DNA from 2 places in the Cellulomonas sp. ATA003 genome. Region 1 is predicted to be linked to the other one. Evidence: riboswitches for the same ligand, from Rfam matches in the RefSeq annotation. Region 1 holds a riboswitch; the other holds the start of a gene.

What was found. Region 1 has a riboswitch for thiamine pyrophosphate ahead of REH70_RS04875 (YkoF family thiamine/hydroxymethylpyrimidine-binding protein). Riboswitches for the same ligand answer to the same signal wherever they lie in the genome.
Region 2: another riboswitch for thiamine pyrophosphate. It lies ahead of REH70_RS20005 (thiamine ABC transporter substrate-binding protein); the one in region 1 lies ahead of REH70_RS04875 (YkoF family thiamine/hydroxymethylpyrimidine-binding protein).

Annotation. Positions count from the first base shown of each region.
Region 1 covers NZ_CP133990.1:975,811-990,282, forward strand. Annotated here, with positions in the region: gene REH70_RS04855 (NtaA/DmoA family FMN-dependent monooxygenase) at 1-1,420, opposite strand, end outside; gene REH70_RS04860 (energy-coupling factor transporter transmembrane component T) at 1,425-2,225, opposite strand; gene REH70_RS04865 (ABC transporter ATP-binding protein) at 2,222-4,216, opposite strand; gene REH70_RS04870 (ECF transporter S component) at 4,213-4,860, opposite strand; gene REH70_RS04875 (YkoF family thiamine/hydroxymethylpyrimidine-binding protein) at 4,876-5,562, opposite strand; TPP riboswitch at 5,634-5,714, opposite strand; gene dhaK (dihydroxyacetone kinase subunit DhaK) at 5,797-6,792, opposite strand; gene dhaL (dihydroxyacetone kinase subunit DhaL) at 6,789-7,433, opposite strand; gene REH70_RS04890 (HAD-IA family hydrolase) at 7,522-8,259, opposite strand; gene REH70_RS04895 (class II fructose-bisphosphate aldolase) at 8,256-8,909, opposite strand; partial or broken gene REH70_RS04900 (class II fructose-bisphosphate aldolase) at 8,993-9,115, opposite strand; gene REH70_RS04905 (LuxR C-terminal-related transcriptional regulator) at 9,245-10,489, opposite strand; gene REH70_RS04910 (ROK family protein) at 10,580-11,707, opposite strand; gene REH70_RS04915 (extracellular solute-binding protein) at 11,846-13,255, shown strand; gene REH70_RS04920 (sugar ABC transporter permease) at 13,307-14,272, shown strand; gene REH70_RS04925 (carbohydrate ABC transporter permease) at 14,269-14,472, shown strand, end outside.
Region 2 covers NZ_CP133990.1:4,042,004-4,056,475, reverse strand. Annotated here, with positions in the region: gene REH70_RS20055 (hypothetical protein) at 1-130, opposite strand, end outside; gene trpS (tryptophan--tRNA ligase) at 1,039-2,118, shown strand; gene REH70_RS20045 (DUF305 domain-containing protein) at 2,374-3,009, shown strand; gene REH70_RS20040 (hypothetical protein) at 3,118-3,420, opposite strand; gene REH70_RS20035 (hypothetical protein) at 4,290-4,517, opposite strand; gene REH70_RS20030 (hypothetical protein) at 4,490-4,933, opposite strand; gene REH70_RS20025 (GNAT family N-acetyltransferase) at 5,012-6,124, shown strand; gene REH70_RS20020 (ABC transporter ATP-binding protein) at 6,176-7,345, opposite strand; partial or broken gene REH70_RS20015 (ABC transporter permease) at 7,559-9,239, opposite strand; gene REH70_RS20010 (hypothetical protein) at 9,296-9,616, opposite strand; partial or broken gene REH70_RS20005 (thiamine ABC transporter substrate-binding protein) at 9,697-10,392, opposite strand; TPP riboswitch at 10,476-10,591, opposite strand; gene REH70_RS20000 (DUF4235 domain-containing protein) at 10,723-10,974, shown strand; partial or broken gene mnhG (monovalent cation/H(+) antiporter subunit G) at 11,155-11,451, opposite strand; gene REH70_RS19990 (monovalent cation/H+ antiporter complex subunit F) at 11,451-11,822, opposite strand; gene REH70_RS19985 (Na+/H+ antiporter subunit E) at 11,819-12,400, opposite strand; partial or broken gene REH70_RS19980 (Na+/H+ antiporter subunit D) at 12,397-14,051, opposite strand; gene REH70_RS19975 (Na(+)/H(+) antiporter subunit C) at 14,048-14,472, opposite strand, start outside.

The DNA.
Region 1 (14,472 bases):
GCCCTTCAGGCGGACAGCGGGGAGGACGCGTTCGACGCTGGACGCTGCTGGAGGCTAACGCCGCCGACGTCGTCCTGCTTCCCGGCGCCGACCAGCCATCACCGCACGACGGCCCCAGCCGATCGCGCAGCGTCGTCCCGTCGTACCGGCGCCGGAACCGGCCCCGGCGCTGCAGCTCGGGGACCACACCGTCGACGAACTCCGTGAGTGACGACGGGTAGAGCGCCGACATCACGACGAACCCGTCCGCGGCGCCCGAGTCGAACAGGTCGCACAGGTACTCCGCGACCGTGGCCGGCGAGCCGGTCGGCTGGGGCTTGAGCTGCGTCATCGCCTGCCGGACCGCGAGGTCCCGGACGGTGAGCCCCTCGGCACGGCACGCGCGCAGCAGCATCTCCTCGAACCCGTCGCTGCCGGTGGAGCCGCGGTGGGCCTCGATGAGGCGGGCGGCGTCGGCGTCGGGGTCGAGCTCGTCCGGGGCGGCGTGCAGCAGCCGACCGAGCACCGTGAGCACCTCGGACTCGTCGAGGAGGTCCTCGAGCTCTGTCACGCGCCGGTGGGCGGCCGCGTCGGTCGGCCCGACGACGGGCTGGACGGCCGGGAGCACCCGGAGGTCGTCGGGGTCGCGCCCGTGCGCGGCGGCCCGCTCGCGCAGCTCGGTCCGCAGGGCGCGCATCGCCTCGGGGGAGTCGGCGCTGGCGAAGACCACCTCGGCCCACCGGGCGGCGAATGCCTTGCCACGGTCGGAGGCACCGGCCTGCATGAGCACCGGCCGACCCTGCGGGCTGCGGGGGAGGGTGATCGGCCCCCGGCTGAGCGGCGGACCGTCGCCGCGGGCCGGGATGCGACCGATCCGGGCCGGGGCGGCGAAGACGCGGCCCGGCCGGTCGAGGGTCAGCGCGTCCGGCTGCCAGGTGTCCCACAGGTCGAGCACGGTCTGCACGACTCGGTCGGCGTGGTCGTACCGCTCACCTTTCGGCGGCATCGCGGGCAGCCCGAGGTTGCGGGCTTCGGCGTCGGTGGTCGAGGTGACGATGTTCCACGCCGTCCGCCCGCCGGACAGGTGATCGAGGGTCAGCAGCGTGCGGGCGATCGCGTACGGCGGCAGGAACGTCGTGGACACCGTCGCCCCGAGCCCCAGGTGCTGCGTGGCGCCCGCGGCGACGGCGGCGACGACCACGGGGTCGAGGTAGATCGTGCCCTTGCCGCCGGTCCGGACCGTGGTCGCGTAGTCCCCGGTGTGGTCCTCGGGCACCGCGAGCGCGTCGGGCAGGAACATCATGTCGAAGCACCCGCGTTCCAGCGTGCGGGCGAGGTCGGCGTAGAACCGGGCGTCGAGCCAGTCGGTCCGGCTCAGCGGATGACGCCAGTTCTCCGCGTACTGGCTGGTCGGCGGGGTGACCATCGCGATCAGGTGCATGGTGTCAGCGGGTGAGCGCACCGGGACCCTCCAGGATGTCGAGGACGGCGCTGAGCGCCAGGACGAGGGCGAGCACGGCGAGCACACCGACGACGAGCCCGGCGTCGCGGCGGTCCACCGCCACGGGCCGCCACGTCGTGTGCGGTGTCCGCCCGAGACCGCGGGACTCCAGGGCCTGCGACATGCGCTCGCCCTTGCGCAGCGAGACCACGAGCAGCCCGAAGACGACGCCCGCGTGGTGCCGGACGCCGAGCACGGCCCGGCCGTCGTCGCGCAGGGGAGCCCGCACGGCGTGCGCGTGCTGCAGGGTCGCCCACTCGCGCGGCATCTCCTGGAGCATCCGGTACCCGGCGAGCGCCGCGTAGGTGACCCGCGGGCTGAGCCGGGCGTTGCTGCGCAGGCTCGTCATGAGCGCGACGCCGTCGGTCGACAGCAGGAAGCCGACCGCCAGCACCCCGATGAGCAGGGTGCGGGCGGCCAGGGCCGTCCCGATCTCGACGCCCTCCTGCGTGACCCGCAGCGGCCCCGCCGTCCACAGCACCGTCCCGGGCCGGGACAGCGCGTTGACCAGGAGCACGCCGACGGCGAACGCGACGAACGGCACGTGCGCGAGCGCGAGCGTGCGCGGCGCGGCCCGCGTCCCGACGACGACGCCGACCAGCGCGAGGCCGTAGAGCACCCCGGGGGTGAGCGGGTCGAGCACGAAGAGCACGACCACCGAGACCACGGTGAGCAGCGCGAGCTTGACCGTCGGATTGCGCCGCGCGAGCGGCGAGTCGGTGACCGTGCGGCCCAGCGCGCTCATCGGGCCACCGCCGCGTCCAGCCGGCGCACGACTGCGGTGACCGCACTGTCCGGCAGGTGCTCGAGCAGCCACGCGACCAGCGGCGGCACGGCCAGCCCGGCGCGTCGCATCAGCGCGGTGTCGCGCAGCGTGGCCGCCGTCGGGCCGTCCGCGAGCACGCCGCCCCCGCCGAGGACGACGACGCGGTCCGCGACCGAGACGACCGTGCGCAGGTCGTGGCTCACCAGGACGACGGCGGTCCCGGCCGCGGCGGCGGCCCGCAGCGTCGCGACGGTGGCGAGCGTGTCGCGGCGGTCCAGGCCGAGGGTCGGCTCGTCGGCGAGGAGGACGGGGCGCTCGTGCGCGAGCATCGCCGCGAGGCTCAGCCGCCGCTTCTCCCCGCCGGACAGCCGGAACGGGCTGGCGTCGGCGAGGTGCTCGAGCCGGTGCCGCCGCAGCCGCTCGGGGACCACCGCGGCGGCGACGTCGGCCGGCAGCCCGTGGGCGATCTCGCCCGCGACGGTGTGCGCGACGAACCCGTGCTCGGCGTTCTGGAAGACCAGCCCCGGGCGGGGGCCCTCGACGCGGCCCGCCAGCGGGGGCAGGAGCCGGGCGAGGGTGAGCAGCAGCGTCGTCTTGCCGACGCCGTTCGCGCCCAGCAGCGCCACGACCTCGCCCGGGCGGACGGTCAGGTCGACGCCGGCGAGCACGGCGCCCGCCGGCGCGCCGGTCGCCGGCTCGGGCCGGCGACCTCGTCGCCGGCCGTGCCCACCCCGCCCGCCCCGGCGCGGAGCCGGACCGGCGGCGTCGCGCCCGACCGCCAGGCCGCGCGCGGCGAGAACGGGCGCGGGGTCGTCGGTCCCGGGACGGTCCGGTCCGGCGGCGGCCGCAGCGGCAGCCGGGACGTCGTGGGCCAGACCCAGGACGAAGCGCCGGTTGGCCTCCGCCGCGAGCCCGCCCTCGACCCCGGTCAGCGCGACGAGCTCGGCGTCCAGCGGCAGCCAGCAGCCCGCGGCGTGCAGGCGCGCGGCATGGTCGCGCAGCACGACCGCCGTCGGGCCGTCGGCGAGCACCCTGCCGTCCTCGCTCAGCGCCAGCGCCCGCGCGGGCAGTCCGGCGGTGCCGGCCGGGCCGGCCCACTCGTCGAGCCGGTGCTCGACCAGGACGACCGCCGGTCGGGGCCGCGTGACCGTCCCGGTCGCCCCGCCGCCCGCCCGCTCGCTCGCCGCGTCGCCCGGATCCCCGCCGGGCACCTCGCCGGGCACCTCGCCGGGCCCGGTGCGCACCGCGGACCGCACCGCGGACCGCACGGACGCGACGCCGTCGGGGTCGAGCATCGACGTCGGCTCGTCGAGCAGGAGGACCGCGGGCTCGGTCACCAGGGCCGCCGCGAGCGCGACCCGCTGGGACTCGCCGCCGGACAGCGCCGCCGTCGCGCGGTCACGCAGGTGCCCGGCGCCGACCGTGGCCAGAGCGGCGACCACCCGCGGCCCGATCCCCGCCGGGTCGACGGCGTCGTTCTCCAGCGGCAGCGCGAGCTCCTGCTCGACGAACGGCAGGCACACCGCCGACGCTGGGTCCTGCGCGAGCACCCCGAGGTGGCGTGACCGTTCGACGACGGACGTGTCCGCCGTCGTCGTCCCCACCACCGTCACCTCGCCGGTGAGCTCGGCGTGCACCGCGTGCGGGACGACGCCGGTCACGGCGTGCAGCACGCTCGACTTGCCGGACCCGGAGGGGCCCAGCACCACGACCTGCTCACCCGGGCCCACCCGCAGCGACACCGCGCGCAGCACGGGCTCGGGATGGCGCGGGAACCGCACCGACACGTCGCGGAGCTCGACGACGGCCCCTGCCGTCGCGCCGGCCTCTGCCGTCGCGCCGGCCTCTGCCGTCGCGCCGGCCTCTGCCGTCGCGCCGACCCGCGCCGTCTCGGCGGCCCGCGCCGACCCGGCGACGTGCGCCGCCTCGGCCGCGCCGGTGGACGGGAGGACCGCCTCGTCCGCGCTCACCGCCCGACCGCGTCGCGACCGATCGCGAAGTTGTCGACCACGCCGGTGCGCGCGATCGCGCTCACGATCACCTTCGCGAGCAGGCCGCCGAGCACGATTCCGGACACGAGCTGCATGCCGAACCGCAGGAAGAAGATCTCCTGGCCGTACCAGCCGGACCGGAACGCCGACCAGAAGAACACCAGCCCGGCGCCGAGCAGCCCGGAGACCGCGAAGACGGTCCACCCGAACCGCCGGTAGCGGGTGAGCGCGAACGGCAGCTCGCTGCCCGCGCCCTGCAGGATCGCGGCGACCATGAGCAGCGGCCCGACCGGTGAGCCGAGGAACACGAACTCCACGACGGAGGCGAGCAGCTCGGCGACGACGCCGGCGAACGGCCGCCGGACGATCGCGACGGCGATGGGGGCGACGAGCAGCCAGCCGCCGAGCAGGACGTGCTGGGAGAGGTCGCCCGCGGGGCCCATGAGGATGCTCAGGCCGTTCCACGCCTGGACCAGGGCCCAGTACGCGAACCCGAACACGACGCCGAGCACGACGACGAGGACGAGGTCCTTGAGGTCCCACGCCGTGCGGCGGGTGCGGGCCGCGCGGGCGGACGAGGCGGCGGGGGAGGAGGCGGAGGAGGGGGAGCCGGTGGTGGTCATGTCCGTCCCTGCCGCTCAGGCGCCGGCGGGGCTCGGCGAGCCCACGGACACGGTCAGGTGGGTGACGACGTGCGGCACGTGCGCACCGACCTCGGCCCAGGCGTCGGCCGCCGTCGCGAGCACCTCGGCGATGTCACCGGTCAGCCGGGTCGCGTAGTGGACGGAGCCCGTCGCGGTGCCCCGGGCGCGGGCCCGCTCGATCGCGGCCTCGATCGGGGCCATGTGGCTGCCCGCGTCGCTGCCGCCGTCGAGCAGGGGGTACAGCGACCACTGGGCGGTCGCGGCGACCCCGGTCGGCGCGATCTCGACCGGCGCGGCGGCCGGCAGCCCGGTGACGGTGAGGTCGCAGGTGACCTCGCCGGGGCACCCGCGGGACAGCAGCACGTGCGCGACGACGTGCCCACCGCCGGTCCGGCGCGACGCGGCGGCGAGCACACCGGCGAGGTAGCCGACGATGCGCTGCTCCGCCGGGGCGTCGACCGCGCCGACGTAGGTGCTGACGTCGTCGGTCTCGAGCACGAGGCCGTCGGTGAGCCCGGCGTCCGCCGCGTCGGCGAGCGCGCCGAAGATCACGTCGACGAAGTCGCCGGTGTGCGGGTGCAGGCTGAACCGGGCGCCGATGCCGAGGCGCGCGGGAGTCGCGTCGTCGGGCGTGCCGGTCAGGCTGCCGGTCGGACGGGTGACGTGCGTGGTGGTGGTCATGGCGGTCCCTCCCAGAAGGGCCCGCGGGTACGTCGAGACCGCCCGACGCGCGCGCGTCGGGCGGTGCCCTGCTCCCTACGCCGGTACGAACCGGATCAGGTGGACGGGTCTGCGGACGGTCCGCACTCTCAGCGCTCCACAGCGCTCCCCGGGGGTGCCGCCGAACCTAGCCACGTGCCACGGCGGTGTCCAGGCTGCGGTCACCGCGTCCCGCGGCCTGGACACCGTCGCCGGTCAGAACACCCGGATCGCGACCTCCGCCGGGGCGGCCAGGAGCTCCTCGATCTCGTCGTCGAGCCGGACCATCGTCAGCGACGCGCCCGCCATGTCGAGCGAGGTGCAGTACTCGTTCACGTAGCTGCGGCCGACCGTGATGCCGCGCTCCGCGAGGAGCCCGTGCGCGCGGCGGAACAGCAGGTACAGCTCGCTGATCGGGGTGCCACCCAGGCCGTTGATCATGAGCGCGACACGGTCGCCGTCGGCGAACGGCAGGTCGCTCGCCACGGCCTCGACGAGCTCGTCGACGATCGCGTCGGCGTTCGTCAGCGGCCGGCGCTCGCGGCCGGGCTCGCCGTGGATGCCGACGCCGAACTCCATCTCGTCCGCGCCGAGCTCGAACAGCGGCGACCCCTTCGCGGGCGGCGTGCACGCGGTGAGGGCGACCCCCATGGAGCGGGTGACGCTGTTGACCTTGCGGCCGATGCGCAGGAGCTCGTCGAGGTCCGCGCCGCGCTCGGACGCCGCGCCGACCGCCTTGATGACGAAGAAGTTCCCGGCGACGCCGCGCCGGCCGATCGTGTACGTGGAGTCCTTCACCGCGACGTCGTCGTCGACCATGAGGATCTCGACCTTGAGGCCGTCCGCCTCGGCCATCTCCTTGCCCATGTCGAACGCCATCCGGTCGCCGGTGTAGTTGTTCACCAGCAGCAGGACGCCCTTCGGCGAGGCGAGCCGCTTCGCGGTCTCGTAGACGTAGTCCATGGGTGGGGCGGCGAAGACGTCGCCGGGGCACGCGGCGTCGAGCATGCCGCGGCCGACGATCATCACGTGGGCCGGCTCGTGCCCGGACCCGGAGCCCTGGACGATCGACACCTTGTCCTCGCGGGGCGCGTCGGAGCGCATGATGAGGTTGAACTCCGGCACGTAGGTCAGCGTGTCCGGGTTGGCCAGCGCGATGCCCTCGAGCATCTCCGGGACGAACCTCTTCGGGTCGTTGACGAACTTCTTCACGACACTCCTTCCGTCTGCCACACCTGGTTGATGGATTCGATGATCACGGCGAGCCCCATGGCGCCGGCGTCGACCGAGCCCTTACTCCGCTCGCCGGTGTACGACGCGCGCCCCCGCCGGGCGACCATGTCGCGGGTCGCCTCGGCGGCCTCGCGCACGGTGGTCGTGGCGGCGGCGAGCGCGGCGGCGCCGTCCGCGCCCGACCGCAGCTCGTCCTCGAGGCGGTCGGTGAACGGCACGAGCGCGTCGAGCAGGGTCTTGTCGCCGACGTCGGACTGCCCGCGCGCCTTGATGCCCTCGGCCGCGCTGCGCAGCATCGCGACCACCTGCTCACCGGTCAGGGTGGTCGCGCCGCCGGCGACCATCCCGGCGCGCAGGAACGCGGTGCCCCAGATGGGTCCGGACGTCCCGCCGATCCGCGACGTGATCGTCATGCCGGCCTTCTTGAGGAAGGTCCCGATGTCGGTGCGATCGAGGTCGTCCCAGCCTTCGAGGAGCTTCTCGAAGCCGCGGGCGAGGGAGTAGCCGAAGTCGCCGTCGCCGACGACGGCGTCCAGCTCGCCGAAGTAGGTCTCGTTCTCCACGGCGGTCCGGGCGATCGTGCGGACGACGAGCTCGACGTCCTGGGCGCTGCCGGTCATGCGTCACCTCCAGCGGTCGGGTCGGCGGGGTCGGTCGGCGCGGTCGGGTTCCTGCCGGCCGCGAGGCAGGCCCGCAGGTCGTCCAGCGTCAGGTGGTCACCGGGGCGGACGTCGGCGCGGTCGGCGAGCACCTCGATCGGGGGCGTCCGGGGTCGCCGAGCTCGGAGACCACGAGCACGGCCTCGTCGAACGCCTCGTCGCGCGTGTAGCCGTTGACGGTCACCAGGCACGGCAGTCCGGCGCGGGTCGCGGCGAGCAGGCCGTTGCGGGAGTCCTCCACGACGAGCGTGTCGGCCGGGTCCAGCCCGAGTCGCTCCACCGCGAGGAGGTAGATCGCCGGGTCCGGCTTCTTCGCCGGCACGACGTCGCCCGCGAACACCGGGACGCGCGCGGCGGTCTCGTCACCGACGGCGTGGGCGAGGACCGCCCGGACCGAGGGCTCGGCCGACGTGGAGGCGACCGCGACCGTCCAGCCGGCGTCGAGCGCGGCGGTGACCAGGCGCGCGATGCCCGGCCGGGCCGGGATCGCGCCGTCGGCGACGAGCGCGGTGAAGCGGGCGGTCTTGTCCCGGTGCCAGGCCGCCAGCAGGTCGGCGCGGGCGGCGTCGTCGTCGGGGATGCCGGCGGCGCGGACGAACTCGGGGTCGGCGAACAGGCTCGCCATGCGCTCCTTGCCGCCGCCGATCCGCAGCTTCTCGGCGTAGTCGTCCTCGCTCCACCGCACCGGCAGGTCGTGCGCGGCGAACGTCGCGTTGAACGCCGGCAGGTGCCCGTAGCGCTCGGTGTCGCCCAGGACGCCGTCGCAGTCGAAGATGAGCGCGGTCACGCGGCACGCCCCGCGCTGCCGAACAGCCGGATGTGGCTCCGCGCCATCTCCAGCACGGCGGTCCGCTGCGCGGTGAACAGCGCCGGCGGGTCCCACCTGCCGCGGGCCTCCGCCTCCTGCAGGTGGGCGAGGCTTGCCTTGAGGTAGGCCTCCTTGAGCGCGGTGGAGATGTTGACCTTCGCGCAGCCGCGGGCGATGAGGTCGGTGAACTGCTCGTCGGTCAGGCCGGTCCCGCCGTGCAGCGCCATCGGGATGCCGGTGGCCTCGACGAGGTCGGTGACCCGCTGGTGGTCGAGGGTCGGTGCGGCGGTGTACTGACCGTGCGCGTTGCCGATCGCGGGGGCGAAGCAGTCGATGCCGGTGCGGCGGATGAAGTCGACCGCGACCTCGAGCGTCTGGATGACCGGAGAGTCGTCCGAGCCGACGCCGTCCTCGACGCCCTGGATGCCCTCGATCTCGCCCTCGACGTGCGCGCCGTGCCGGCGTGCCTCGGCGACGACCTCGGTGGTCTGCCGCAGGTTCTCCGCGACGTCGAGCTCGTGCGCGTCGAACAGCACCGAGCTCCACCCACCCTCGAGGCAGTCGGTGATGACGGACCGGTCGGGGCAGTGGTCCAGGTGCAGCGCGACCGGGACCGGGACGTCGCGCACGAGCGCGGAGAAGATGCCGTAGAGGGGTCACGTCCGTACATCCGCACCGTCTTGACCGACGTCTGCAGGATGACCGGGGCGTTCTCCTCGACGGCGGCCGCCAGGACGGCCTCGATGCTGAGGTCGTTGACGACGTTGATGGCCGCGACGCCGTACCGGTCGGCCAGCGCCCGGTCGAGGAGGTCCTTCAGCGGGACGACGGGCATCCGGTCTCCCTACGCCGGTGGGCGCCAGGTCGGCGCGGGGCCGTCCGGCGGCGGGGCGTCGTCGCCCGGCGACACCAGTGGACCCCGGCGGCGGGTCCCGGCGGCATGGGGAAAGCCCCCATCCTCCGCTCAGATCCACCCCCGCTCGAGGGCGTGCACCGCCGCACCGGTGCGGCTGCGGGTGCCGGTCTTGCGGATCGCGGCGCCCACGTGCTTCTCGACCGTCTTGGGTGACACGACCAGGCGACGGGCGATCTCCCGGTCCGCCAGGCCGCTCGCGACCAGGGCGAGCACCTCGGTCTCCCGGGCGGTGAGCGGGCTGGTCGCGGTGGGGCCGGCGGCCTCCACCGCCGCGACCCGAGGACCGGCGGGATGGTCGGGGGCGAGCGCGGCGAGCGGCACGTCGGTGACCGCGGCGTCGGTGATCGGCGCCGGCGGCAGGTCGGTGTAGGGCAGGTCCGCGCGCAGCAGGGTGCCCCAGCCGGGCACGTGCGCGACGTCGGCCGCACCGCCGGTCCCGGCGGCCAGGGCGTGCAGGGCGCGGCGCTCGGCGTCGTCGATCCGGTCGACCGCGTCGCGTCCGGCGCCACCGGCCCCCTCGTGCTGGATGAGCAGCCGCAGGGTGCTGCTGCGGTGCACGAGCGCGACGTGCAGGCGCGACGGCGGCTCACCGCGCGCGGCGGCACGCTCGGCGGACGCGACGAGGTCGAGGGCGGCCCGTGCGAGCGTGGCGGGGACCGGGCGCACGCGCCCGACCTCGGTCAGGGTCGTCGGCGCACGCGTGCCGGCGTCGGGCTCCTGGCCGCGGTCGCGGATGAGCCGGGCGAGCGACGGCTCACCGGACCCGGCGGTCACGATCGCGCCGGCGGCGGTCTGCGTGAGGACGTCGAGCCGGTCGATCTCGGCCGCGGTGAACCGGCGGCGCCGCCCGGCGAACGCGACGTTGACGCCGATGAGGTCCCCACGCCACCAGATCGGCACCGCGACGACGGACCCGCGGTTGGCGGGGTGGTCGGGCGGCAGGTGACGTGACGTCAGCGCGGAGTAGTCGTCGATGACGACCGGACCGCGGTGCGCGACGGCGTGCCCGGTCGCGCCGTCCGCGAGGGAGAAGGTGTCACCGAGCCGGCACAGGATGCCGCGCTCGGCGACCTTGCTGTAGGTGCCCGCGTGGTGGTCGACCACCGAGATGCTGCCCGCGATCCCCCCGACGAGCGGCCGGCTGTGCTCGAGCAGGCTGTGCAGCGTCGGGGTCAGGCGTAGGTCGGAGTACAGGCTCGCGACCGCACGCCCGAGGCGGAACGGGCCGTCGGGCGGGTCCGGTGGGTGCGCGGAGGGTGCGTCCGTGGTGCTGCAGTCGTCGTCGACCGTCACGCGAGCGACCCTAACGTGCCGCCCGCCGTCACCGAGCGCCCGTGCGGGGGCAGCTCTCGGCGACCCGGGCCTACGCCCCGAGCGCCGCGTTCACCGCCGTCGCCGAGTACTCCCGCTCGACCAGCATCGCGGCCAGCCCTGCCGCCGCGGCGTCCTCACCGAGCCCGGCCAGGTGCACCGTGAGGTGCCGGGTCGCACGGGGAGGGACCGCGGGTACAGCGTCTCGCGGACGCCGGCCAGCAGCGGTGCGGAGGCGAGGGCGCCGCCGATCACCACCTCCCCGGGGTTGAGCAGGCACACCACCGTCGCCATGACCTCGCCGATCACGCGGCCGGCCGCCTGGGTCAGGCGGTGGGCGTCGGGGTCGCCCTGGGCCAGCAGCGCGCCGACGTCCGACCCCGATGTCGCCGGCGTGCCGAGGTCGGTCAGGGCCCGGGCCACGGCCCGCCCGGAGGCGACGGCCGCGAGGCATCCGTGGGCGCCGCACTGGCACACCGCGTCCTCGTGCCCGGCCAGCCGGACGTGCCCGATGTCCCCGGAGCCGCCGTCGACCCCCCGGTACACCCGGCCGTCGATGACGATGCCGGTGCCGATCCCGGTCGAGACCTTCACGAGGCACAGCGATCGCGAGCCGGGGTAGCCCGCGCGTTGCTCGCCGAGCGCGGCGGCGTCGGCGTCGTTGGCGACGAGGACCGGGACGCCCAGCGCGTCGTGCAGGTGGTCGGGGACCGGGTAGGCGTCCCAGCCGGGCATGATCGGCGGCTGGGACGGCCGGCCGGTGTCCGGGTCCACCGGCCCCGGGACGCTGAGGCCCATCCCGCCGACCCGCCCTGCGGCGATGCCGGCGCGCTCGAGCAGGTCGAGGGCGGTCGCGGTGATGGCCTCGAGGGTCCGCGCCGGTCCGGCCGCCACGGCCAGGTCGATGCGTCGCCGGTGCTCGATGCGTCCGGCGAGGTCCGTCACGGCGATCGTGGTGTGGGTCGTCTCGACGGTCGCGGCGAGCAGGTGTGCGTGCGCGGTGTTGAACTCCAGCCGGCGCGGCCGACGACCGCCCGTGACGCGATCCGTGCCGTTCTCCACGACGAGGCCGGCGGCGAGCAGGGCGTCGACGCGCCCGGCGACCGTCATCCGGGACAGCCCGGTGACCGCGAGGACGTCACCACGGGTGACCGCCCGCCCGCTGCGGATGAGCTCGAGGACGTCGCCCGGTCCGGGCATGGGTGGAACTCCCGTCCGAGTCGTGATCGAAAAGTGATTGACCGCTATTCATCTTATGTCTAGCGTCTTTGCATATCAGCCCGGGACGACGACGTCCCGAACCTGTCCGCAGCACCACCCAGCGCGAGGAGGCGCACGGTGAAGATACGTGGCACAGCAGTGGCGATGACGACGGTGGCGGCCCTGACCCTCACCGCCTGCACGAGCGACGACGGCGGCGGCGGCGGCACCGGCGGCGGGGACGGCACGGCGAGCGGCGACGGCCTGACGGTCTGGATCCAGGAGGATCTCCCGGACCGTGTCGCCGCGGCCCAGGCGATCGTCGACGACTACTCGGAGGCATCCGGCACCGAGATCGAGCTGGTCTCCGTCGGCGAGGACCAGTTCAGCCAGCTCATCACGTCGGCCGCCGCGGCGGGCGACCTGCCGGACGTCATCGGCGGGGTCTCGCTGCCGCAGGTGCGGACGCTGTCCACCAACGAGCTGATCGACACCGAGGCCGTCGGCGAGGTCCTCGACACGCTGGACCCCTCGACGTTCTCCGAGAAGGCCATCGAGCTCACCCGGGACGGCGACGCCCAGCTCGCCGTCCCCAGCGAGTCGTGGACCCAGATGCTCTACTACCGGACCGACCTGTTCGAGGCGGCGGGCCTGGACGCACCGACGTCCTACGACGCGATCCTCGAGGCGGCGCAGACGCTCGACGGCGACGGCATGGCGGGCTTCGTCGGGGCGACCGCACCCGGTGACGCGTTCACCGAGCAGACCTTCGAGCACGTCGCGCTCGGCAACGACTGCCAGCTGGTGGACGCCGACGGGGAGGTCCAGCTGGACTCCCCGGAGTGCGTCGCGGCGTTCAGGTTCTACGGCGACCTCGTCACCGAGTACTCGGTCCCCGGTGCGCAGGACGTCGACACCACGCGCGCGGCGTACTTCGCCGGCCAGGCCGCGATGTTCGTCTGGTCGACCTTCGTCCTGGACGAGATGGCCGGCCTGCGCGACGACGCCCTACCGACCTGCCCCGAGTGCGCCGCCAACCCCGCGTTCCTCGCCGAGAACACCGGCGTCGTGACCGCGATCGAGGGCCCCGACGGCACCACGCCGGCGCAGTTCGGCGAGATCACGTCCTGGACCATCACGGCGAGCGCGAACACCGGTCCCGCCCAGGAGTTCGTCGAGCACATGCTCACCGACGGCTACGAGCCGTGGATCGCCTTCGCCCCCGAGGGCAAGGTCCCGGTCCGCACCGGGACCCCCGAGGAGCCGACCGTCTACTCCGACGCCTGGGCGCAGCTGCCGGTCGGGGTGGACACCAAGGCACCGCTGTCCGACTTCTACTCCCCGGAGGTGCTCGACGCGGTCGCGACCGGTCCGGAGGACCTCGCGCGGTGGGGCATCACGCAGGGTCAGGGTGACCTGCTCGGCGCGACCCAGGGCGAGAACCCGGTCGCCGAGGCGGTGAGCGAGGTGGCGAACGGCACCGACCCGGAGCAGGCGGCGCAGAGCGCGGCCGAGGCGGTGCGCTCCATCGCGGAGTCGCTGCAGTGACGCAGCTCGCCGGGGGTCGGGCGTCACCGGCCCGGCCCCCGCGCCCCCGAGGTGGTCGAGCCGGGGCCCGGTGGCCGCCGTCGACGGTCGGCCCGTTCCCGCGAGGAGTCGCGCACCGGGCTCGCGCTCATCTCCCCGACGTTCTTCATCGTCACGGTCGTCGTGGTGCTGCCGATCCTCTGGACGGTCTCGCTCGCCTTCCAGGAGGTGCGGCTGCTCAACATCCGCACCACCGGGTTCTTCGGCGCGTACACGCTCGACAACTTCACCGGGGTGCTGTCCTCACCCGGGTTCCTCCAGGCGCTGCTCACCACGGTCCTCTACTCGGTGTTCGGCACGGGCCTGGCGATCACCATCGGCCTGTGCGCCGCGCTCGCCCTGCGCCGCCCGTTCCCGGGCCGCGGCGCCGTCCGCGCGGCGATGCTGCTGCCGTACGTGGCGCCCGTGGTGGCCGCGACGTTCGTGTGGTCGACGATGCTCAACCCGCAGTTCGGGTTCGTCAACCACATCGGCACCACGTACCTCGGCTGGGACGACCCCGTCGCGTTCCTCTCCGCCCGCTCGACGCCCATGTCGCTGCTCGGCTGGGAGATCGAGGTCCCGACCGCGCTGGTGACGGTGATCCTCTTCGAGGCCTGGCGGTCCTTCCCGTTCGCCTTCCTGTTCCTCACCGCGCGACTGCAGGCCGTGCCCGAGACGCTCGACGAGGCCGCCCGCGTCGACGGCGCGACCCCCAGCCAGCGGTTCCGCTACATCCTGTGGCCGCAGCTCGTGCCGACCATCGCGGTGCTGTCCGTGCTGCGGTTCATCTGGACGTTCAACAACTTCGACGACATCTACCTGCTCACCGGCGGCGGGGCCGGCACGGAGGTCGTCTCCGTGCGGGTGTTCGACTACCTCACCGCCCGCGGGGACATCGGCGCCGCCGCGGCGCAGGCCCTCGTGCTCGCGGTGATCCTCGCCGTGCTCGTCGGGATCTACCTCAAGCGCTTCGGACGGAAGGGGGACCAGGCATGAGCCGCGACGCCCTGGAGAACCGGCTGCTGACGGTCCTGCGGCCGCTCGTCATCGCGGGGCTGCTGATCGCCGCCGTGTTCCCCTTCTACTACATGGTCGTGCTGAGCTTCCGGCCGCTGAACGCTCTCTTGCAGGACCCGGGCAAGCTCTGGGTCTCGTTCGGCGAGATCAACGTCGGGACCTACACCGACGTCCTGACC
Region 2 (14,472 bases), 1.0 Mb from region 1:
CGTGCATAGCCCAATAGACATCGCAGTGTCGGTACCGGCCGTCGAGCTCGAGGTAGCACTCATGGATCGTCCGGCTTCGCCTGCCATCCGACGGGCGCGGCCAGCCGAGGGCGAGGACTGCGTTTGCCACCTCGGGCAGGGGGCGAACTTGGCATCAGCCGGCAGCCCCGGTCGCCGGAAGAACTCGTGGTCGTACTGCATCACCCCCGTCCATTCGAGATCGAGTACCGCCAAGAGGACACCTCGAGCGGCCTCGGCTTTCGTCTTGCCGTGCTGTGCTGTGCTCGGAGATGCTCCTCGACCTCGTCCCATACGACTGTCTGGTCGAGGTTCTGTTCGATGTAGCGGCTGGCGAGGCCCGCTAGGTGGTCGTCGTTCTGGCTCCTCCGTCCCGAGTCGGCGCCGGGATAGGGAACGCTCACGCCGTCACTTCGCGCCCGGTCTGACCGTGACCGGCGCGCCGCCGCAGCATCGGATGGTGCGGGCTCTTGAGCGACATAGCCACGACCTTAGATGCAAGCGCTGACAGTAGAGGTGCGTGCAGTGCGCCACCAGGTATCACGAGACCGGCCTTGGGGAGTTCGCGACGTTCGCGCTCATCGACCATGAGCGGTAACCGGGTGGTCACTCACACCTCTCGCTGAGGATTCGGACACGAACGTGAGACACGAGCCGTCTCACGCTCGTGTCAGTGCCCAGGTCACCGCGCTGGCGATCGGACATCTCCAGCGAGTTCCTACACCCGCATCACCTGGCCGCCGTCGAGGCCACCGCGTTAGGGTCCACGGGTGCTGACGATTCCCTGCACCTGGTGGCAGTCGCTGTAGAGGCGGCTGCGACCGGACCCTGTCCGAGCTGCCCACGGCGGCTCGGACCTGTGCCGGAGGACGGCACTCGACTGGCACGACGTGGGCGGCTCCCCCTGGAGGAGAGCTCGTGATCCACCCGCCTGCCACGTCCCTGACCGCCACCTCACCGACTGCTCCCTCACCGACGGCGACGACCCCGCCCCGCGCGTCGGTCACCACCGCGCCCGTCCTGGCCGCTCAGCGGCGCAGTGCCGAGCTGGAGCAGCAGGTCATGGAGGATCCTGGACGGTTCCGTGTGCTGACCGGTGATCGCCCGACCGGCCCGCTGCACCTGGGCCACTACTTCGGGACGCTCGCCAACCGCGTGCGCCTGCAGCGCGCCGGGGTCGAGGTGTTCCTCGTCATCGCCGACTATCAGGTCATCACGGACCGCGACACCGTCGGGGACGTCCGGGGCAACGTCCGCGAGCTGCTGCTGGACTACCTCGCCGCGGGCATCGTCCCTCGCGGCGGCACCGGATCCGGCTCAGGTCCCGGCTCGGGCTCCACCGGTGCGACGATCTTCACCCACAGCGCGGTGCCTGCCCTCAACCAGCTCGTGCTGCCTTTCCTCAGCCTCATCAGCGTCGCCGAGCTGCAGCGCAATCCCACCGTCAAGGCGGAGGCGGCCGCGGCGGGCGGGCGCGCGCTCAGCGGGCTGCTGCTGACCTACCCGGTGCACCAGGCCGCGGACATCCTCTTCTGCGGGGCCGACCTCGTTCCTGTGGGTCAGGACCAGCTGCCGCACCTCGAGGCGACGCGGCTGATCGCTCGCCGGTTCAACGAGCGCTACGGCTCCGGCCATGCCGTCCTGAGCGAGCCCGAGGCGCTGCTGTCCGCCGCCCTCCTGCTGGGCACCGACGGAGCGAAGATGAGCAAGAGCGCCGGCAACGCCATCCCGCTGCGCGCGAGCGAGGACGGGACCGCTCGCCTGATCCGGTCGGCGAAGACCGACGCGGAGCGGCGCATCACCTACGAGCCCACCCGTCGCCCCGAGGTCTCCAACCTCCTGCTCACCGCCGCCCTGTGCACGCACGGAACGCCCGAGGCGATCGCGGAGGCCATCGGCGACGGCGGGGCAGGGGCGCTCAAACGGCTCGTCGTCGAGGCCGTCAACGAGCACCTGCGGCCGCTGCGGGCTCGACGTCGCGAGCTGTCCGACGCCGACGACCACCTGCGGGACGTCCTCGCGGCCGGCGACGCCGCAGCCAAAGACGTCGCCGACCGCACCCTGCGCACCGTCCACGAGGCGATGGGCATGACCTACTGACGACGACCCCAGCCATCCGGACCTCGTCGCGTGCTCGAGAGCACACTCAGGAGGGTGGAAGGAGAGCGTCGACCGTCCGCGCCCATCCGCTCACAGCGGCGTGACCTGCTGCTGCGCGGGCGCAGGCGCGACGGCCGTGTTCGACTCGGTGTCGACGTGCCGCTCACGACGTGGCCCGCGTCCATGCCGCAGGTGACACCCCTCGCCCCTCCCGCACGCTGCGGGCACTTGCGGCCTACCCCCGGGAGGACACCCATGACCACCGCGACACGGCACCGCCCGAGCGCCGCGACGAGCGGCCTGATCGCCGCCGCCCTGTGCCTGTCCCTCAGCGCGTGCTCCGCGACGCCGGGGACGATCACCGCGCCGACCGCAGCCGAGCAGACGACGGACGCAGGCGAGGTCGGTGAGTCGGACGTGCACAACGACGCGGACACGCAGTTCGCCCGGCTCATGATCGTCCACCACGAGGGTGCGCTCGAGATGTCCGAGCTCGCCGTCCGGCAGGCAGCCACCGAGGAGGTGCGTGCGCTCGCGGAGCGCATCGCGGACGCCCAGGATCCGGAGATCGTGCTCATGACCGGGTGGCTCGAGGCGTGGGGCGAGGACAGGGCGGCCGATGCGGAGCACGGGGCCATGGACCACGGCGGGACGCAGGTCGAGGGCCTGAGCCAGGACGAGGCCATGGAGGTGCTGTCCGGGCTCGAGGGACGCGACTTCGACCGCAGCTTCCTGGACCTCATGACGGCGCACCACGGGGGCGCGATCGAGATGGCCGAGGCGCAGCGCACCGACGGTCAGAACATCGAGGCCCGCGACCTGGCCGCGCGGATCGTCGCCGACCAGACGCGTGAGGTCAGCGAGATGGAGGCGCTGCTCGAGGGACTGTAGGGGCGTCGCCCTGCTCCCGCACCGAGCTCGCACCCGGCCCACCCGATCGCATCGTCCACCGTGCGATCCGCCGCGCACGATGCGAGACCGGCGCCGCCGGGCGCCCCGTCAGCGGAGGTAGGGGTCGACGGGGACGCCGAACGCGTCCGACGGGAGCACCCGTCGGAGCCGCCCGAGCAGTCGCGCCGGAGCGCGGCAGTCTTCGGACACGAGGCGCAACACCGCCGTGCCCGCCTCCTCGATGGCCTCCTGACGTCGCTTCTCCCGGAGGACGGTCTCAACAGCGGTCCCGCGCGCCGTGTACTTCGCCGCGCCGTCGTACTCCGCGACGACGCGCCACTCCGGCCATCCGAAGTCGGCCCAGAAGACCCCGAGGTCCGTGTCGACGGCGACCTGTGTGGTCGGCGGCACGACACCCAGGCGGACGACCGTGAGCCGGGCGATGGACTCCCCGGCGACTCCGCGCCGCCGTCGGCCACCGCGAGCACCGCGCGGGCCACCCGCACTCCCCGAGCGCGGGACCGTCGCCGCAGCAGCTCCGCCATGAGCTCCCGGTCCGCGCCGTGATGGAGTGCTGCGTCCATGACGACCAGGCCACCGGCAGGCCCGAGGGTCATCGCGCAGTCGACGGCGGTGCGCTCGAGCGTGGTGACCGCATGCCCGGCACGGGTGGCGACCTCGTCCGCCGTCAGGGTCAGCACGTGACGGACGACGTCCCCCGGCAGGGAGGCGTTGGGGTTCGTCGGCTGGATGACGTGCACGGCCGACGGCTCCTCGAGGACCGGGAGGCCCCACAGCAGGGCAGCGGACATGTGGCTGAGGACGTGGCTGCCGCGCAGCTGTGCACGGACGGCCGCGATGCGAGCAAGGCTCGCCGCCCGGGCCGCGGCGTACCGGCCGGCCGACGGGCGCGCCGTGTCGACGTAGACGCCCCTCCGGACCCTCGTCCACCGTCCCGCGCGGACGTGGGCAGCGACGACCGGCGGCGCGTGGTCACAGGCGCGGTGGATCGTCGGGAGCGAGGGAGGCGGAGGGGGACCGGCGAGGACCCGGGACGCAGAGGCACCACTCGACAGTGCTCCCCCGACGCCCGAGGACAGGCCCCTCCACCACTCCGACGGTGCACGCCCCCACCGTCCACAGCGCGGAGGTCGCGGCACCGGCCCCGGCCCCGGCCTCGGCCCGAGCCCCGGCACCGGCCCCGGCCCCGGCCCGAGAGATCGCACCCCGCGCTCGGGGTCGCACCGTGCACGGTGCGACCACGAGCAGGAGGTGCGAGTTCACCGGGACGACGCGCCCGCGACGCCGTCGACGTCGCGCACCCAGCCGTCGTCGGTCGCGGAGAAGCCCACCCGCGCGTAGTAGTCCTGCGACCCGACGACGTCCCGCGGCACCAGCAGGCGCCGGAACCCGTGCCGGGCGAACACGCCGCTGCGGCGGTACACGAACTCCCCCGGGGTGAAGTCACGGAAGCGCGGGGTCACGTAGTCGAGCTCGATCCGCGCCACGCCGTCCCCGGCGTCCCGGACGACGACGGCGCCCACCGTCTCGTCCCCGCGCAGCACGAGGAACGCGTGCCGACCCCGGACGAGTCGGTCGTGAACCCGGGGTAGAAGCGCGCGATGTCGGCGGCATGGGTGCGCAGGGTGTGGGCGAGGTAGGCGTCGTCGGGCCCGACCTCGACGACGTCGTAGGTGGCCTCGTCGTGCCGCTCGCGGTGCAGCCGCACGAGCCAGTACGCGTCGATGACCGTGATCGCGCCGTTCATGGCCGCGAACGGCCAGATCTCCAGCCAGGTGTTGTACCCGGTCGCGATGAGCGCGCCGGCGAAGTTGAGGACCCGGAACCGCCAGACGCCCGCGAGGGTGAGCGAGAGCACGACGAGCGCCGAGCCGAGCCAGCCGACGGCCTCGAGCCACACCATCCGCGGAGCGTAGCCGTGCCACCACCGGTCCCGCGGAAAAGCCTGGACCCCGCCGGCGCACCGGCGGACGCTGGAGGCATGACCACCACCGGCATCACCCGCTGGACCGTCCAGCCGGTCCCCGTGCCGTCGTCGCTCGACGACGACGACGCCTGGGCGCTCCACGGCGAGGCGGCCCTCGAAGCCACCGTCCACCGCGCTACCTGGGGTCACGCGGATCTTGCGTTCCCGGCCCCGGCCGTCCTCGCCCATCTTCGCGCCCGCGACTCGGTCGAGCGCACGCACCTCGTGGTGACGCACCCGGACCGGCCCCGCGACGTCGTCGGCGCCGCCCACCTGGTGGCCCCGCAGCGGGGCAACACCCACCTCGTCGAGGGCGAGCTGCTCGTGCACCCCGACCACCGCCGCCAGGGCATCGGCACCGCACTGCTCGAGGCGGCCGAACGGCACACCCGGGCCGTGGGCCGTCGCCTGCTCATCATCGGCTCCGACCACGGCACCGAGCCGGCGGCGGACGACCCGGACGCCATCACCCCGCCGAGCGGCAGCGGACGCATCTCCCGGCGTGACCCCTTCGCCCGGTTCGCGGAGCGGCACGGCCTGCGCCTCGACCAGTCCGACCGCTACAGCGTCCTGCCGCTGCCGGTGGACACCGGTCACCTCGAACGGCTCCGCGCCGAGGCGGAGGTGGTCGCGGGACCCGACTACCGGCTGATCACCTGGCAGGACCGCTGCCCCGACGAGTGGGTGGACCAGTTCGCCGTCCTCGAGACCCGGATGACCACGGATTCCCCGATGGGCGCGCTGGAGATCGAGGAGGACCCGTGGGACGCCGACCGCGTGCGCGAGGCCGAGGCGACGTCGGCCGCGAGCGGCCTGGCATCGCTCGGCACGGCGGCCGTCCACGTCGCGACCGGCACGCTCGCCGGCTTCACCGAGCTGGAGTACCCGATCGAGCAGCCGGAGGTCGTGTTCCAGGAGGACACGCTCGTGCTGCGCGAGCACCGCGGTCACCGCCTCGGGCAGCTCGTCAAGGCGGTGAACCTGCAACGGCTCGCGGAGGTCCGGCCCGGCGCACGCCGGGTCCACACGTGGAACGCCGAGGAGAACAGCTACATGCTGCGCATCAACGTCGCGCTGGGCTTCCGGCCGGTCGGGGTGTGCGGCTCGTGGACGACGGCGGTCGACTGAGCCAGCTGGTCCGCACGGTCCGCACGGTCCGCCTGGTCCGCACGGCCGGGCTCACCCCGGGACGACGGCGACGAACCCCGGGTCGACCCGCAGCGTCACCGTCGCGCCGGCCTCGACCGCCGCGACGCCCGGCGCCACCGCGGTGACCGTCCCGAGCCCGGGGACGTCGACGGCGACCTCCGACCGGCCGTGGCGGAACGTCACCGCCCCGGCCACCCCGGTGAGGGCGCCCGGACCGTCCGGGCGCCCTCCGCCCGTCCGGGCGCTCGCATCCGCACCCGTCGTCGACCGGCCCCCTGCGCGGTCGACGACGAGTGCGCCGCGTGCGAGCGCCGCGACGGCGCCGCCCGCCGTCCCGGGGCGCTCGCCGAGGGCATCCCGCACCGCCGCGGCGGCCCGCGCGGTCCCGGTGACCGCGCCGTCGTCAGCGGCGTCGGCCGCAGCCAGCGCCCCCGCGTTCGCCGCGCCCGCACCGGCCGGGGGCGCGTCCAGCGGCACGAAGGCCTCGTAGCCGAGGAACTGCGCGACCTCACGTGATCCCGGCTCGCGCCACAGGCGCGCCGGGGTGTCCACGCGCAGCACGCGCCCGTCGCTCATCACGGCGACGCGGTCGGCGACGGTGAAGGCCTCGTCGTGGTCGTGCGTGACGAACAGCGCCGTCGTGCCGGTGTCGACGAGCGTCGCGCGCACGTCCGCCGCGAGGCGCTCGCGCAGCGAGCGGTCCAGCGCGGAGAGCGGCTCGTCGAGGAGCAGCAGCTGCGGCGTGGGCGCGAGCGCGCGGGCGAGGGCGACCCGCTGCTGCTCGCCGCCGGACAGCGTGCTGACCGCCCGCCCGCCGTACCCCTCGAGGCCGACGACGGACAGCAGCTCCTCGACGCGCCGGCGTCGCCCGGACCGCCCCATCCCGGCCATCTCCAGGCCGAACGCGACGTTCCGCGCGACGTCGCGGTGCGGGAACAGCTGTCCCTCCTGGAACATCAACCCGAACCCGCGGCGGTGCACCGGCACGTCGGCGAGGTCGGCGCCGTCCCAGCGCACCGACCCCGCGACGGGTGGCTCCAGGCCCGCGACCGCGCGCAGCAGGCTCGACTTGCCGCACCCGGACGGCCCGAGCAGCGCGACGACCTCACCGGGCGCGACGTCGAGCGAGACGCCGTCGACCGCCGTCGTGGGGCCGGCGTCGCCGTCGTCGTAGCGCACGACGACGTCGCGCACCTCCAGCCCGCGCGGCCGCCGAGGCGGGGGACCTCCGGGACTGCGGTCCGGTCCTGCGCCCGATCGGTGACGCTCACGGTGCCTCCCTCTGACTGGCTGACAGCACCCTCGGTTCGCCTGCGGTGCCCTGCTCGCTGCGCTCCCAGCGCCTCCCCGGCTCACAGCACCCTCGGTTCGCCGACGGTGCCCTGCTCGCTGCGCTCCCAGCGCCTCCCCGGCTCACAGCAACCCTCCGTTCGTGGGGCCGCGCAGCCGCTCGGCGAGCGCGATCACGCCGGCGGTCATGGTGGCCAGCATGACCGAGGCCGCGAGCGCCATGCCGGCGCTGTCCGCCCCGGGCCGCCCGATCAGCCGGAAGATGACGACCGGCAGCGTGGGGGCGTCCGGCCGGGCGAGGAACGACGTCGCCCCGAACTCCCCGAGCGACACCGCGAACGCGAACCCGACCGCGAGGCCGACGGCGCGCGCCGCGATCGGCAGGTCGACGGCCGCCAGCACGCGACCGGGCGCCGCGCCGAGGGCCGACGCCGCCTGACGCAGCCGCGGGTCGATCGCCCGCAGCACCGGCAGCACCGTGCGGACCACGAGCGGGACCGCGACGACCGCCTGGGCGACCGGCACCAGCAGCCCGCTCGTGCGCAGGTCGACCGGCAGGCCGAGCGGCCGGTCCAGCGTGATGAGGATGCCGAAGCCGACTGTCACGGCGGAGACGCCGAGCGGCAGCATGAAGGCGGCGTCGAGCAGGCGCACCGCGCGTCGTCCGGCGCGGGCGCGCGGGCGCCGGGACACCACGAGCGCGACCAGGCCGCCGACGACGAGCGCGAGCACCGTCGCGTCGACGGCGGCGCGCAGCGAGTTGGCCGCGGCCTGCCACACCGTCACCGACAGCCCGTCCCCGACGGTGCCGAGGTTCACGTAGTTGGTGAGCCCCCACCCGTCCGGCGTGCGCAGCGAGCGCGCGACCATCGTGGCGAGCGGCAGCGCCAGCCCGACGAGGACCACGCCGGTCACCGCCACCGCGCCGCGGTCGCCCCAGCCCGACGTCCGCCACCGCAGCGGGGCGGCCCGGCCCGAGCCGGCCAGGTGCAGCGCCCGCTCCCCGCGTCCGGGCGCGACCGGCCACCCACAGCGCACCGGCGACGATCACGAGCTGCACGACGGACAGCACCGACGCGGTGCGCAGGTCGAGGAACTGCGTGGTCTGCACCCAGATCTCGGTCTCGACCGTGCCCAGCCGCGGGCCGCCGAGGACGAGGACGGTGCCGAACGCCGTCGCGCAGAACAGGAACACGAGCGATCCGGCCGACGCGATCGCCGGCGCCAGCGCCGGCAGGGTCACGCCGACGAACGCCCGCCACGGCGGGGCGCCGAGCGCCCGGGCTGCCTGCTCCGCACGCGGGTCGAGCCGCTCCCACAGGCTGCCGACCGTCCGGACGACCACCGCGTAGTTGAAGAACACGAGCGCCGCGACGACCGCCGTCATGGTGCCGTCCAGGCGCAGGCCCGCGAGCGGACCGCCCTCGGTCAGCAGCGAGCGGAACGCGACGCCGACGACGACGGTGGGCAGCACGAACGGCACGGTCACGAACGCCCGCACCAGCCCACGCCCACGGAACCGGCGCCGGTACAGCACGTACGCCCCCGGGATCCCGAGCGCGAGCGAGATCGTCGTCCCCAGCGCCGCCTGCTGCAGCGTCTGGCCGACGATGCGCCACGTGCGCGGGCGGCTGAACACCTCGACGAACCCGGACAGGTCCGGCGCGCCCTCGGTGGTGAAGCCGCGCGCGACGAGCGTCGCGGCCGGCCAGCCGAAGAAGAACCCGAGGAACGCCAGCGGCAGCCCCGCGGCCACCGTCCACCCGGCGACCGCCCGGGCGGACGTCGTCCGGCGCGACGACAAGCCCGACGGCGACGGACGCGTCGTCGTCGGGCCGGCGTGTGCCGCGAGCGCGGTCGTCAGCCGATGACCGTGTCGGTCCACGTCCGGATCCACTCGTCGCGGTTCGCGTCGATGGCCTCGGGGTCGACCGTGAACGGCTCGGGCGACAGCGGTGCGAACCGCTCCCAGGCCTCAGGCAGCGCAACCGACCCGTCGACCGGGTACATGTACATCGCGTCCGGGATGTCCGCCTGGACGTCGGCGGAGAGCAGGAAGTCCACGAGCTGCCGGGCGCCCTCGGGGTTCTCGGCGCCGGCGAGCACGCCGGCGTACTCGACCTGGCGGAAGCACGTCTCGAGCAGCGCACCGGTCGGGGCCTCGTCCGCGCCCTCGGGCACCTCGGCCGGCGGCGACGACGCGTAGGAGACGACGAGCGGGCGAGCCCCTCGCCGGACGACCCGGAGAAGTCGACGCTGTACGCGTCGGACCAGCCGTCGACGACCTTGACCCCGTTGTCGCGCAGCGCGGCCCAGTACTCGGTCCAGCCGTCCTCACCGAACGCACCGACGGTCGCCAGCAGGAACGACAGCCCCGGGGACGACGTCGCCGGGTTCGTCACCACGAGCAGGTCGCGGTACGCGGGATCGGTGAGGTCCTCGAGGGTCACCGGCTCCGGGATCCCCTGCTCGGCGAACCAGTCGTGGTCGACGTTGACGCACACGTCGCCGACGTCGACCGGGGTGAGGTGACCCTCGTCGTCGGCGGCGTAGCCCTCCGCGCCGGCCGGCAGCGCGGGCGACGTGTAGGGCTCGAGCACGCCCTCGGTGATCGCCCGGGACGCGAACGAGCTGTCGATGCCGTAGACGGCGTCACCGAGCGGCGACTCCCGGGTGAGCACGAGCTGGTTGACGAGCGTGCCCCCGTCCCCCGGCTGGGAGACCGTCAGCTCGAGCCCGGTCTCCGCCTCGAACGCGGCGACGAAGTCCTCGCCCAGACCGAAGGAGTCATGGGTGACGAGCGTGACGGAGCCACCGCCCGAGCCGGACGCGTCGGGCTCGGAGCCGGTGCCGGCGCCTGAGCCGGCGACGGAGCAGCCGGCCAGGGCCAGCGTGACGGCCCCGGCGAGGCCGGTGAGCGCGGTGGTGGTGCGGTGGGTGCGAGCGGTCCTCGCCATGTGCGTCCTCCTCATCGGTGCAGGAGGGGTACCCCGTGGCACCGGGGAGCAGCCCGCACGCGGGCGCATCCACAGCGTCACGGGGAAAGAGAAGCCCGACTCCCTACGCCGGTGTGAGCCGGATCAGGTTCGAGGGTCTGCGGATCACCGCACTCTCAGCGCTGTCCGGTCACCCGGCGGCGCTCCCCTGTCGTTCACCCCGGACCCTACACCGGGGCCGTCGGGGGTACCGATCGCCGGCCACCCCCGCGGGGACGGCCCCCGCCGGCCCGGCGCCGACCTCTCGGCGCCGATAGCGTGGGCGCTCCACCCACTGCTCAGGAGGTTCCCGTGGTCGACGAGTCCACGCAGTCCACCGTCTCCAAGGTCGTCGGCCTGGCCGTCGCGGGGGGCACCGTCTGGCTCGCGCAGAAGGCGGTCGCCGCCGCCTGGAACGCCGTCACCGGCCACACGCCGCCCAAGCCCGAGGACGAGGGTGACGCCGGCCTGACGGAGGTCGCCATCGCCGCGGCGCTGACGGCCGTCGTCGCGTCCCTGGCCCGCGTGCTCGCCACGCGTGGGACCGCGCGCTTCCTCAGCTGACGCGCGGCCCGTCACCGGATTCCCGGGCACCGGCGGGCGGCCGCCCTCGGTGTCCCGGGCGATCTCGGCCGGGGTGAGCTGCCGCTGGGCCTCGCGCGCGTCCTGCTCCGCGGCCTGCTCGTCGGCGGCGTCCTGATCCGCCGTCAGCTCGTCGACGAGGAGCAGGTCGTGGCGGACCTTCCCGGTGCGGTAGCCGGCCCGACCGACCATGTGCGCGGCGACCGGTGACGTGAGCAGCTGGAACACGACCACCAGCGCGAGGATCGACAGCACCGGGCCGGACCGCAGCCGCAGCGCGAGCCCGAGGAGCACCAGCACGAGCCCGAGCACCTGCGGCTTCGTCGCGGCGTGCATGCGGGACAGCAGGTCGGGGAAGCGCAGGACGCCCATCCCGGCGGCGAACGCCAGCAGCGCACCGCCGAGCAGGCACAGCGCCGCGAGGGCGTCGGCCACGACGGTCCAGTCGATGCCGTCCATCATGCCTCCGGGTCGTTCCGCGTCGGGGTCGCGACGGCGTCGGACTCGTCGAGGCCGAGCCGCTCGGCCTCGTCGCGTGCGATCTCCTCGCGGGTCCGGACCCGGCCCTGGCCGGGCGGCTCCTTGGACGCGAAGCGGGCGATGGTCACCGACCCGACGAACCCCACCAGGGACAGCGCCACGAGCAGCGGGATGGTGTCGGTGCGGCGGGAGACCGCCGCCTCGAGCCCGACGATGCCCACCAGGGTGGTGGTGAGCACGTCCAGCGCGATGGTGCGGTCGAGCATGCTGGGGCCGCGCTCCATGCGCACGACCGCGAGGATGCCTCCCGCGGCGAGCAGGGTGGCGCAGATCCAGGCGACGACGGTCATGCGGGCACCTCGTGGGAGGACTCGACGGGCTGCCGGGACCGGTCGAGGCCGGCTGCCTCGATCTCACGGTCGGACGCGAAGGCGCGCATCACCCGCTCCTCCTGGTCCAGGACGCGCCGGCGCGCGTCCTCGATGCCGTCCGCACCGCCCGCGTCGAGCACGTGCATGTAGAGCGTGCTGGTCAGGCGGTGCGCCTCGACGACGAGCGAGCCGGGGACGAGGGAGCAGAACTCGGCGGTGAGCGTCAGGTACAGGTCGGAGGAGCTGCGCAGCCGGACCCGGATGACGGCGCTGCGCGGCGGCCGGCGACGGAACGCCTGGATGCTGACGACCACGCTGGCCACGACGACGTCCTTGGCGAACACGGCGAACAGCCGGAGGATCCCGAGGGGACGCAGGCGCCCCTCCGCGGCGACGGGGGGCAGCGGCAACGCGATGCTCACGACGAGTGCGATCGCGAGCCCCGCGAGCACGTTCGCCACCGTGAGGTCACCCCACAGCAGGACCCAGACGACGGTCAGCCACGCCAGGGTCGGCCACTGCACGGCGATGCGCCGCCGACGCGTGTGCAGGCTCATGGCGTCCCACCGTCCTCGGTGCCGGACTCGGACTCCAACTCCGACTCGGTGCCGGACTCGGCCTCGGACTCGGTGACGTCGTCGTCGGCGTCGTCGTCCGCGCGGCCGGGCTCCGCGTCGCGGGCGGCCTCGTCCGAGACGCCGTCGCCCCGACCGCCGCCCGGGAGGACCGACTCGATGTACGGCAGGCGCGCCCGCAGGTCGGTCGCGGCCCGCTCGGTGTACCCGTACAGCGGCCCGGCGACGACGGTCAGGCCGACCCCGAGGACCACGAGCGACGCCGCGGAGCCCACCATGGCGCGCGGCAGGCGGATGGCCTCCACCTTCTCCGGCGCGGTCTGCCAGAACGCCTTGTTCCACGCCTTGACCAGCGCGTACAGCGTCAGCAGGGACGTCACCACGCTGCCCGCGACGAGCGCGTACGCGAGGGGCGTCCCCAGGGCGACGCCGGCCTGGATGAGACCGACCTTGCCGAGGAACCCCGAGAAGGGCGGGATCCCGGCCAGGTTCATCGCGGGGACGAAGAAGAGCACGGCGAGGAAGGGCGCGATCTTCGCCAGCCCGCCGAGCTGGTCGAGCGACGTCGTGCCGCCGCGGCGTTCGACGAGCCCCACGACGAGGAACAGCGTCGTCTGGACGGTGATGTGGTGGACGACGTAGAAGACCGCGGCGGAGACGCCGGCCTCGCTGGAGAGCGCGATGCCGAAGATCATGAAGCCGATGTGGCTGACCAGCGTGAACGAGAGCAGACGCTTGATGTCGGTCTGCGCGACGGCGCCGAGGATGCCGACGACCATCGTGGCGAGCGCGGCCCACATGAGCAGGTCGTCGGCGCGCCCCCGGGGAACAGCAGGGTCTGGATGCGCAGGATCGCGTAGACGCCGACCTTGGTCAGCAGGCCGGCGAAGACCGCGGTGACCGGGGCGGGCGCCGTCGGGTAGGAGTCCGGCAGCCACGCCGAGAGCGGGAAGATCGCCGCCTTGATGCCGAAAGCCAGCAGCAGGAGCAGCTGCAGGACGAGCGACACACCGGGGTCGATCTCCGGGAGCCGCTGCGCGAGCTGAGCCATGTTGACCGTGCCGGTCGCGGCGTAGGTGAGCGCGATGGCCATGAGGAAGATGAGCGAGGACAGCAGCGCCACGACGACGTAGATCGTCCCGGCCCGGATCCGTTCGGCCGACCCGCTCAGGGTGATGAGCACGTAGCTCGCGGCCAGCAGGACCTCGAAGCCGACGTACAGGTTGAACAGGTCGCCGGACAGGAACGCGATCGCGACCCCCGCGGCGAGCACGAGGTACGTGGGGTGGAAGATCGCGACCGGCGTCTCCTCGTCCCCGTCGGCCAGACCCTGGGCGAGGGAGTAGACGAGGACGGCGAGCGTCACCGCCGACGAGATCGCGAGCATGAGCGAGGCGAGGCGGTCGGCGACGAGGTTGATGCCGACCGGCGCCGACCAGCCGCCGGCGTCGACGACGAGCGGCCCGCTGTCGACCTGCCAGAGCAGGGTCAGCGACGCGAGGAGCGTCAGGGTGAGCGCGACGAGGCTGATGATCCGCTGCGCGCGGGCGTGCCGCCACATCGCGAGGGCGAGACCGGCCCCGGTGAGGGGCAGGACGACGGGCAGCGGCACGAGCCAGGTGAGGTCGTTCACCGGCGCCTGCCCTCCCCGGTCTCGTCGCGCGCCTCGACGGCGTCGAGGTCCAGGTCGCTGGTGACGTCCGGGGTGTCGCTGTCGGAGAAGATCGCCTGGTTGGCGGCCGCGATGCTCGCGATGCGGCGGTCCTCGAGGTCGTCCTGCACCTCGTCGTGACGGTGGAGCTGCCACGACCGGTACGCCATCGCGAGCACGAACGCCGTCATGCCGAGGGTGATGACGATCGCGGTGAGCACCATCGCCTGCGGCAGCGGGTCGCTCATCTCCTCGGTCGGTGTCGAGCCGACGATCGGCGCCCCACCGGAGGCACCGCCGGCGACGAGGAACAGCACGTTGATGCCGTTGCTCACCAGGACGATGCCGATCATGATCCGGGTCAGGCTGCGCTCGAGCATGAGGTAGACGCCGGTGGAGACGA